Regions from separate parts of the Ruegeria sp. CDSA246 genome, predicted to be linked through region 1. Evidence: riboswitches for the same ligand, from Rfam matches in the RefSeq annotation. Region 1 holds a riboswitch; the other holds the start of a gene.
The links. Region 1 has a riboswitch for thiamine pyrophosphate ahead of thiD (bifunctional hydroxymethylpyrimidine kinase/phosphomethylpyrimidine kinase). Riboswitches for the same ligand answer to the same signal wherever they lie in the genome.
Positions count from the first base shown of each region.

Region 1 (5,134 bases):
CTGAGACAATGTCCGCCCCGGCCTGCAACACCCCCGGCGCGCGCTCCACACTCATCCCGCCTATACCGACCAAAGGGACTTCCCCCACGCGCGCTTTCCATTCAGTGACACGCGGCAGGCCTTGTTGTTCCCATTTCATCTTTTTCAGGATCGTTGGGTAGACGGGACCAAGCGCGACATAATCGGGGGTCATGGCCAGAACACGCTCAAGCTCGTCATCGTCATGGGTCGAGACACCCAGTTTCAGCCCTGCGCGTCGGATCGCCTTCAGATCTGCGTCATCCAGATCCTCTTGTCCCAAATGAATCCAGTCGCAGCCTGCGTCGATGGCAACCTGCCAATGGTCATTCACCACCAGAACAGCCCCATGCGCACGGCACAGATCCCGCGAAACCGCGATCTGTTCACGCACGACCGCATCCGGTTGGTCCTTGATCCGCAACTGCACCAGTTTCACGCCCAGAGGCAGCATCCGGCGCAGCCAGTCGGAATGGTCGAAGATTGGGTAAAACCGGTCGAGTTTCATGACAAAAACGCCTTTCCGATAACGGGGGTCGAGGGTTCGGCCATATCGCGCGCTTCGATCGGGTCGGCCTGATAGGCCAATTGCCCGGCCTCGATGCCCAGCTTCATCGCCTTGGCCATTGCTGCGGGATCACCGGCCCGTGCCACCGCAGTGTTCAGCAGAACAGCATCATACCCAAGCTCCATCGCATGAGCGGCGTGGCTGGGCAGGCCGATACCTGCGTCAATCACCAGTGGTACTTCGGGAAACTCAGCCCGCATTGCGCGCAAGGCGTATTCGTTGTTCAAACCACGGCCCGAGCCTATCGGAGCGCCCCAAGGCATCAGAACCTCACACCCTACCGCCAAAAGGCGCTCACCCACGATCAGGTCGTCCGTGGTATAGGGAAACACCTCGAACCCGTCTTCGGTCAGAATGCGCGCGGCCTCGACCAGTTGGAACACGTCGGGCTGGAGGCTGTCGGTATGCCCGATTAGTTCCAGCTTGATCCATTTGGTGTCAAACACCTCACGTGCCATATGGGCGGTGGTCACAGCCTCTTTCACCGTATGGCAACCCGCTGTGTTGGGCAGGATAAGAACGCTCAGATCGCGGATCATCTGCCAAAAGGTTTGTCCTGCGCCTGCTTCGCGTCGCAAAGATACGGTGGCCACCCCGGCCCCGCTGTCCCGAAATGCCTGTTCCAAGATTGCAGGGCTTGGATATTGCGCGGTGCCCAGCATCAGCGGGTTCGGCAGTGATGTGCCGTAGACGGTCTTCATCGCTCACCCCCCCTGCATCGGGGCGACGACTTCGATCCGATCGCCATCCTTGATTTTACGGGCCTTGCGCAGGCTCGAAGGCACAAAACCCTCGTTCACAGCCGTCGCCACCCGGCCCGAAAACCCGCATTCCTGCAAAAGGCCGGAAAGAGTTTCGGCCTGCACGTCGCGCATCTCGCCGTTAAGTACGATCTTCATCGACCATCTCCGAATGTTTGTTGTCCAACGCTAGGTCAGCCACGCCCTTGGCCAGTGCAGGGGCCAGCAAGTAGCCGTGGCGGTAGAGGCCGTTGGCATAGATTGTCGGTCCCAGCCGCCGAATACGCGGCAGGTTGTCGGGGAAAGCGGGGCGCAGATCGACGCCGGTTTCCAACACTTCAGCCTCACCAAAGGCGGGGTTCAGGGCGTAGGCTGCGCTCAGCAACTCAAGCATCGAGCGTGCGGTAATTCGGCTGCTATCCTCGGATTCGATCATTGTCGCGCCCAGCATGTAGACGCCGTCGCCGCGTGGAACGATATACAGCGGCACGCGTGGATGAAGCAGGCGTATAGGCCGGGTCAGTGTCACGTCTGGGCACCGTATCACCAGCATCTCACCCTTCACGCCGCGCAAGTCCTGCAGGTATTCGCGCGCGTGCAGACCTCTGCAATCAATGGCGTTGTCCAATCCCGTCGGAGCGCACGCATGATGGAATTCAACACCGTGATCCTGAAGCTGGTGCGACAGATCCAGCAAGGCCTGACGCGGATCCAAATGGGCTTCCGCAGCAAAGTAGAGACCTTTTTTGAAACCATACAGATCAGGCTCTAATAAGGTTATTTCTCTGTCATCAACTTCAGAAAACCCCTCAGTTCTGCGGGCGAAACGACGCAGATCCGGCAGATCCCGTGGGTTAGCAACAACCAGTGTGCCGCGCCTGTGGACCTGAGTGCGTTTGGCCCACCAGTCGATTGCCAATTGCCCCAGACGCAGGACAGGTTCCTCGGCGTTTTCATACTCGCACCAAGGTGCCAACATTCCGCCCGCCCACCAGGAGCAGCCATGCGGCCCAGGTGCACCACCGGGATCAAACACCTGAACCTTGGCCCCGCGCGCGACAAGTTCGGAAGCAACGGCCAACCCGGCCACACCTGCCCCTATGATCGACCAGACGGTCACGCGGGCCAAACCTGATGGAAGTGATGAACAGGCCCGTGACCTTGTCCGATTTTTAGAGCATCAGCCTGAGCGATGGCGCCTTGCAGATAGTCATGTGCTTGCGCCACGGCCTGGGGCAGCGAAAGGCCCTTAGCCAACCCGGCCGCTATGGATGAGGACAGCGTGCACCCGGTTCCGTGGGTGTTGCGGGTCTGTTGGCGCGGCGCTTGAAACTGAGCAATCACGCCCGAATGTGAGATCAATATGTCATGGCAGATGTCACCCTTGCCGTGACCGCCCTTCATCAGAACCGCACCAGCGCCAAGTGCACACAGATCTTGCCCTTGTGCGATCATCTGTTCGAGGCTGTCCTCAGACTCAGAGCCCAGCAGGCAGGCTGCTTCGGGCAGGTTTGGCGTTAACACCGTCGCGCGCGGCAACAATACGTCGCGCAGGGTTTGCACCGCCTCTTCTGCCAGCAAGGCATCGCCGGATTTCGCGATCATGACCGGATCCAAAACTACCGGCCCATCAAATTCGGCGATACTATCTGCGACACGTTGGATGATCTGAGGGGTCGCCAGCATTCCGATCTTGATCGCACCAACATCCAGGTCGGTCAGAACAGCCTCGATCTGGGCTACAATTACGTCCAGAGGGATGCCATGCACCGCCGTAACTGCGCGAGTATTCTGCGCCGTCACTGCGGTAATCACGCTGGCCCCGTAAACGCCAAGCGCGGACATCGCCTTGAGGTCAGCCTGAATTCCAGCCCCTCCGCCGCTGTCAGATCCTGCGATTGTTAAGGCAATGGGTGCCATGTCGTTGCTCCGGTTCAAAATGGGCAACGGGCATGGAAAACGTCTAAACACTAAAAGACCGTTCCCTACGCCGGTATTGCCCGGATCAGGTTCGATGGGTTAGCGCATTCACGCCTCTCAGCCCCCAAACAGGGCACCCCAACGGTTGGGGCGACACTCTCAGGGGATGGCGGGGGAATCAAGGGCCAATTTTGGTGCAGATTACGGTCAATCTGGACTTATGAAATGCAAAAGCCGGCCTCAACGGACCGGCTTCTGTTTGATGTTCAGGTGTGCAGGTTCAGCCCTTCATACCGTCCCAAAATGACTTGACGGACGAGAAAAAGCTTTTTGATTCCGGATGGTTATCTTCGCCCAGATCGTCGAACTCACGCAGCAGCTCTTTTTGACGGCTGGTCAGATTGACCGGGGTTTCGACGGCCAGTTCGATGAACATATCGCCAACGCCACCGCCGCGAAGGGCGGGCATGCCTTTGCTGCGCAAGCGCATCTGACGTCCTGACTGGCTGCCAGCCGGAATTTGCACGCGACCCCGGCCACCGTCGATAGTGGGCACTTCGATCGAACCGCCCAGCGCTGCCTTGGCCATGCTGACCGGAACACGGCAATACAGGTTTACGCTGTCGCGCTCGAACAGCTTGTGGTCCGAAACTTCGACAAAAATATACAGGTCGCCCGGGGGGCCACCGCGCATCCCGGCCTCACCTTCGCCCGCAAGACGGATGCGTGTGCCGGTTTCGACACCGGCCGGAATGTTGACCGACAGCGCGCGTTCTTTTTCGACGCGCCCGGCGCCGCCGCATGATTTACAGGGGTTCTTGATAATTTGACCCAGACCCGAACAAGTCGGGCACGACCGTTCAACTGTGAAAAAGCCCTGTTGCGCCCGCACTTTCCCCATGCCCGAACAGGTCGGGCAGGTTGTGGGCTCAACCCCGCCTTCCGCACCCGAGCCGTCACAGGCCGAGCAGGCCACGGCAGCAGGCACGTTGATCGTCTTTTGCAGGCCAGAGAATGCTTCTTCCAGGCTTACACGCAGGTTGTAACGCAGGTCTGACCCGCGCGCGGCCCGTCGACCACCCCCGGTAGCACCGCGCTGACCACCCATAAAATCGCCGAACAGGTCATCGAACACGTCCGAGAAGGCACTGGAGAAATCGCCCTGTCCGCCAAATCCGCCGCCGGGACGGCCACCGCCGCCCATACCGTTTTCAAACGCGGCATGACCAAAACGGTCATACGCGGCCTTTTTTTCGGCATCGCGCAAGACGTCGTAAGCTTCGTTCGCTTCTTTGAACTGAGCCTCGGAATCCGGGTTGTCCTTGTTGCGGTCGGGATGCAATTCCTTGGCTTTCGTGCGAAAGCCCTTCTTGATCTCGTCCGCTGATGCGCCCTTGGACACGCCGAGCACATCATAGTAGTCGCGTTTTGACATCAGTATTTCCTTCTGCCGCAACGTAATCGGGCCGGCCCGGTGACCGGACCGGCCCGAATTGGCCCGGTTTCCCGTTACTTACGCTTTTCGTCGTCAAGATCTTCGAATTCGGCATCGACGATATCGTCTTCACCAGCCGGAGCGGCATCCGCCGCCGCAGGCTCATCCTCGGTCTCTTCAGACTGCGCCTTGTAGATGGCTTCGCCCAGCTTCATGGCGGCTTCGGTCACGTTCTGAATGCCTGACTTGATCTTGTCGGCATTCTCGGTTTCCAGCTCGTCCTTCAGCGCGACAATCGCCAGCTCGATAGCTTCGATGGTGGTCGGGTCGACCTTGTCGGCATGCTCTTCCATCGACTTCTCGGTCGAGTGGATGAGGCTTTCCGCCTGGTTCTTCGCCTCGATCAGCTCGCGGCGTTCCTTGTCCGCCTCGGCGTTCTCTTCGGCGTCCTTG
Region 1 covers NZ_JBXWPD010000002.1:288,732-293,865, forward strand. Annotated here, with positions in the region: gene AC2FI9_RS04235 (thiamine phosphate synthase) at 1-526, opposite strand, end outside; gene AC2FI9_RS04240 (thiazole synthase) at 523-1,287, opposite strand; gene thiS (sulfur carrier protein ThiS) at 1,291-1,485, opposite strand; gene AC2FI9_RS04250 (FAD-dependent oxidoreductase) at 1,469-2,446, opposite strand; gene thiD (bifunctional hydroxymethylpyrimidine kinase/phosphomethylpyrimidine kinase) at 2,443-3,246, opposite strand; TPP riboswitch at 3,292-3,397, opposite strand; gene dnaJ (molecular chaperone DnaJ) at 3,527-4,681, opposite strand; gene dnaK (molecular chaperone DnaK) at 4,756-5,134, opposite strand, start outside.

Region 2 (5,134 bases), on a different contig from region 1:
AGTGTGCTGCGTATGCTTGTCTTCGTTGACCATCTTTGAACGATATTTAGCTTGGCGACCCGTTACAACGCCTCGTTGACTTCTGAGGCGGGATCACCGCTAGCCAAGATAGGCACGCAGGCTTGGCGGCGGGTTGTCAAAGAGTTCCGCTGTCTGAACGGGGGCATGCACCGTTTCGTCTGCAACAAGTACGGTTTGGTCGGCAATACGGCGTGCATCCTGCGGGTCGTGGCTGACCATCAACAGGGTCGTTTGAGTTTCGGCTACCAGATCGGCCACCAAATCCAGCATTTCGGCCTTTAGGGCTGGCCCAAGGGCCGCAAATGGTTCGTCCAAAAGCAACAGTTCGCGCCGCTGCACAAGTACGCGGGCCAGGGCAACCCGGCTTTGCTGTCCTCCGGACAGTTCCGAGGGTTTGCGCGCGCCCATACCATGCAAAGAAACCCGGCCCAGAGCGGACTGAACCTGTGCATCCTCGTCTTCGGACAACCGACCGTTTGGGCGCAGGCCCAGGGCGATGTTTTGTTCAGCCGTCAGATGCGGAAACAGGTTTCCGTCTTGAAACAGCATCGCCATAGGGCGCTTGCCGGGATGCAAGTTGGAAATCTGCTGACCACCCCAAAAGATCTGACCCTTTTTCAGATCCCGAAATCCAGCGATAGTCTCCAACAATGTGGACTTGCCCGCCCCGGAGGGGCCGACAATGGCAATGCTGTTGCCAACCTCGATCTGGATATCGGCGTTTAGGGTGAAATTCCCGTTTTCAATCACGCAGTCGTCAAGCTTCAGCATGCGAGCGCCCTCCTCGGTCCAATAGCCAGAATGCGCCCATGGACAGCAGCAACAGCAGTAATGCCCCGCCGGCAGCCGCCTGCATCTGATAGGCACCCATCAAGCGGTAGATTTGCAAGGGCAGGGTCGCGATCTGCGGATCGGCGAACAGTGCGATCACGCCCAGATCACCCATTGACAGAGCCGCCCCAAGACCAGCGGCGAAACCGATCTGTGGACGCATGCGCGGTAGCAAGATGCGCGTGAAAAACGTCCATTTTGTCATATCCAATGAAAGCGCGAGACGTCCGTGCCTAGCGGTTATGTCGCGCGCCGCGGGGACCAGAATGCGTAAAGCAAAGGGCAGGGCCATCGCGGCATTCACCAAAGCAGTGACAGGCAGAGCCAATGTCGTCGGATTTGCCAAAGGCCGGATCAGGATGAACAGGCCCGTACCGATGACCAGTGGTGATGCCGCCAAACCCAAAATGCCACTGAGTTCCACAAGCCCGTGCCGGCCGCTCGCGACGGCGGTGGCCATGGGCAAAGCAAGCAAAAGCAGGACAGCGGTACTTGCAGCGGCAACAAGGACCGAGATCAACGCGGCACGAAAAACGATTGCGGGCATGTCAAACAACCCGGCAACTCCCGAAATTACGACCGATGCCAAAGGCAGTAGCAAAAAGACGGCCGCTGCGACGATCCAGAATACATCTATCGTCGGCGCACCCCCGTCCCAGCGGCGCAATGCGCGATCAAGGCCTGTTCCAAAACCGTCCCCGCGCGAAAACTTCAGCGCCACTAAAGCGGTCGCAGCTGTCAGGGCAAGTTGCAGGGCGGATAACAGGGCGGCGCGGCCCAGGTCGAAATCGTAGGTGAAGGCCTGATAGATCGCCAGTTCGATCGTTGTAGCCCGTGGTCCTCCGCCCAAGGTGAGGGCGACGGCGAAGCTGGTCAGGCAAATGGCGAAGATTACTGCAAGAACCCCGGGCAGGGTCCGTTTCAGCATGGGCATCTCGATCAGTCGAAACATGGCCATGCCGTTGCATCCCAGTTGTGCGGCCAGGCGAAACCGTTCTGCCGGAATTTCCTGCCAGGCTTGCAACACAAGGCGTGTGGCCAGAGGCAGATTGAAGAACACATGCGCCAATACGACGCCATGCAAGCCGTAGATGCGTATGGGCGGCAGGCCGAAAATGCCAAGGATGTCCGAGATCCATCCCGACCGGCCAAAGACTTGCAGCAGACCCAGAATGGCAACGATGACCGGCAGGATGAAGGGCGCGCCCAAAAGCGCAATTAAAGCCCGTCGGCCGGGGAACCTCCGACGTGCCAAAGCCCGCGCAACCGGCACGGCCAACACCACGCTGAACAATGCGGACAGTGTGGCTTGGGTCAGCGTGAACCGCAGCGCAGCCCAGTCGGCGGGAGTGAACCCGCCGCTGGTTTCAGCACGCAGTGCAACCGCCGCAAGAGTGCCCAGGATCAGCGCGGCGACCAGAGCTGCCGCACCGATACCGGGCCATAGGCTTACTGGCTGAGCGCGTTCTGCCATTCTGCCAGGGCCTGATCCCGCACGGCGGCGGCTTCATCGGGAGAGAACAGCAGCGACTTTGCCGGCACTGTCAGGGTGTCAAACCCTTTAGGCAAACCTTCTGCCGGGGTTACGGCCGGGTACATCCAGTTGGTTGTCGGAATAATTTGCTGGAACGCATCCGAGACCATGTACTGCAAAAACTGATCCGCCAGTTCGGCCTGATCCGTCGCGGCCAGCTTTGCCGCAACCTCAACTTGCAGATAGTTGCCCTCGTCAAAAGCGGACGCGGCCTTGCTGCCGTCATCCTCGGCGATCAGGTGATAGGCCGGAGATGTGGTGTAACTGAGAACCATGTCCGACTCGCCCTCAAGGAACAGGCCGTATGCCTCGGACCAACCTTTGGTGACGGTCACGATGTTGTCGGAAAGACCTGCCCAGATTTCGGGTGCTTCGTCACCATAAGCCGCTTTGACCCACATCAGCAGACCCAGACCTGGTGTGGACGAGCGAGGGTCCTGGATGATGATCTTGGTGTTGCTGTCCGCCAGTTCCCGGAAGTTTGCAGGCGCTGTCGCATCCGCTTTGTGAACGAAGGCGAAGTAGCCCCAGTCATACGGTGTGAACGTGTCATCGGTCCATTCGATCGGCAGCGCGAAGTCGGCAGAGACGGAATTGGGCGCAAACAGGCCGGTTTCCCGGGCCGCTGCAATCAGGTTGGTATCCAGACCAAGCACGACGTCGGCGTCAGAGTTTTCACCCTCAAGCCGGACACGCGACAAAAGTGCGGCACCATCTTCGACGCCCACGAGGTTCAGCTCGCAGTCGCAGGTTGCCTCAAAGGCTTCTTTGACCTGCGGGCCGGGGCCCCAATCGGATACAAAGCTGTCATAGGTGTAAACGGTTAGCTGAGGCTTGTCGGCAGCGATGGCCGTAGTTGCACTCAGAAGTCCCGCAGCAATTAGCAGATGTTTCATGTCATCCTCCATTGCGGCGAGAGGGCAAGGATGGATGAAACCGAAACCCTTCCCTCCGCCGGTTCTAGCCGGTTCAGGTTCTACGGGTTCGCTTGATAAGCATCTCAGCGCGGCAGGCCGTGCTCCCCGAGGTGAGGCCGTCACTAGGGGGGATTGGCTAGAAAGACAACCAAATTCGGTGCCTCAGCGCGGTGCGTGTCACATGCGGGCAAGTAAACCTGTCCGGAGTCGGACGCCCTTTGAACCTGTAATACGTTTGGTTCAAAGGGCCATAGGTCAGAAGTAACGCAGCCAAATATAGACGTTCGCGATCATCAGGGTGAGGATCATGATCGGGAATGCAATTTTGGCGAAGGCGATGAAGCCGATGGGCTGCTTGGCCTTTTCCGCAAAAGCAGCCACCGTAAGGTTGGCGCTTGCCCCCAACAGTGTACCGTTGCCGCCCAGACAGGCCCCAAGCGCCAGCGACCACCAAAGGGGTTCAATCGCGTCCTTGCCGCCGAACGTGTCTGCGGTGGACTCGATCAGAGGGATCATCGTTGCCACGAAAGGAATGTTGTCGAGGATTGCGGACAAAATGCCGGAGGCCCAAAAGATGAAGAACGCGGTCCACATCATGTCGCCTTGGGTCAGCTCCAGCACTTTCTCACCGAAGAATGCCAGCAGTCCAACATGTTCGACACCGGCAACGATGACGAACAGCCCACCGAAGAAAAAGATTGTGACCCATTCAACTTCGCCAAAGATGTGGTGAACCGACTCCGACTGTTCTTCACCGCTTTGGTGGCCATAGGCCAGCAGCATCAACAGGCCCGCACCGGCCAACGCTGACGTACCCGGCTGAATGCCGTAGCTGTGCCCCAGCGTGAACCCCAGCAAAACCAGAGCCAAAACGGCCAGAGACTTGATCATCAAGACTACATCAGTAACCGCTTCGGATTCGTTGAACCCCATAATCCGATCGCTGGCCGATTTCGGAATGCGGGCCAGTTCCTTGCGGTTCATAAGGTAAATAATGCCGGTCAGGACAACCAGACATATGGCCGAGATAGGCGCCAGGTTCACCACGAAATCGTTGAAGCTAAGCCCTGCGGCCGAGCCAATGATGATGTTGGGTGGGTCACCGATCAGCGTCGCTGTTCCGCCCACGTTCGAGGCCAGGATCTCGGCGACAAAGAACGGGAACACACGCGTTTCCAGGGCTTCAGTGATCAGCAGCGTAATCGGGGCGATCAGCAAAACGGTCGTCACGTTGTCCAGCAGGGCCGAGAACACCGCCGTAATCAGCGTCAGCATGATGAGGATGCCGGTTGGATTGGCTTTCACCGCTTTTGCGGCCTTGATCGCTACGTATTGGAACAATCCGCATTTGCTGGTGATCCCCACGATGACCATCATGCCGATAAGCAGTGCCAGAGTGTTGGCGTCCACACCCGCCACGGCCTGTTCCTGATTGATGATGCCAAACAGGACCATCAGGGACGCGCCCAGCATCGTCAGAATGGCGCGGTTAACCTTTTCGGTGATCAGGACCGCATACACCAAAATCAGAATTCCGGTCGCGATCCAAAGCGGATCAATGCCCAATAGTTGTGGAACAGAGAGAGCGGCCTCTCCGTGTGACGTCGAATGCGTAGCCAAGGTTTTAGTCCGGTTTGTATAGGGTTAGCTGAGTGCGCGATCCAAAAGCGAGTTGGCGCTTACGGTGCCAACGAAACGGTTGGTTTCGGGCTCAACAAGGATCACGTGCCGTTTGAATTTGTAGATCAGGAAGATACCTTCCATCACCGGCGTATCAGGTGCAGCGACAGGGATGTTCGAGGGCCTCGACATGTTGTCGCGAACCTTTTCG
Region 2 covers NZ_JBXWPD010000003.1:63,428-68,561, forward strand. Annotated here, with positions in the region: gene AC2FI9_RS04980 (adenylate/guanylate cyclase domain-containing protein) at 1-33, opposite strand, end outside; gene AC2FI9_RS04985 (thiamine ABC transporter ATP-binding protein) at 100-792, opposite strand; gene AC2FI9_RS04990 (thiamine/thiamine pyrophosphate ABC transporter permease ThiP) at 779-2,326, opposite strand; gene thiB (thiamine ABC transporter substrate binding subunit) at 2,302-3,282, opposite strand; TPP riboswitch at 3,316-3,421, opposite strand; gene AC2FI9_RS05000 (ArsB/NhaD family transporter) at 3,559-4,923, opposite strand; gene AC2FI9_RS05005 (CBS domain-containing protein) at 4,948-5,134, opposite strand, start outside.
Region 2: another riboswitch for thiamine pyrophosphate. It lies ahead of thiB (thiamine ABC transporter substrate binding subunit); the one in region 1 lies ahead of thiD (bifunctional hydroxymethylpyrimidine kinase/phosphomethylpyrimidine kinase).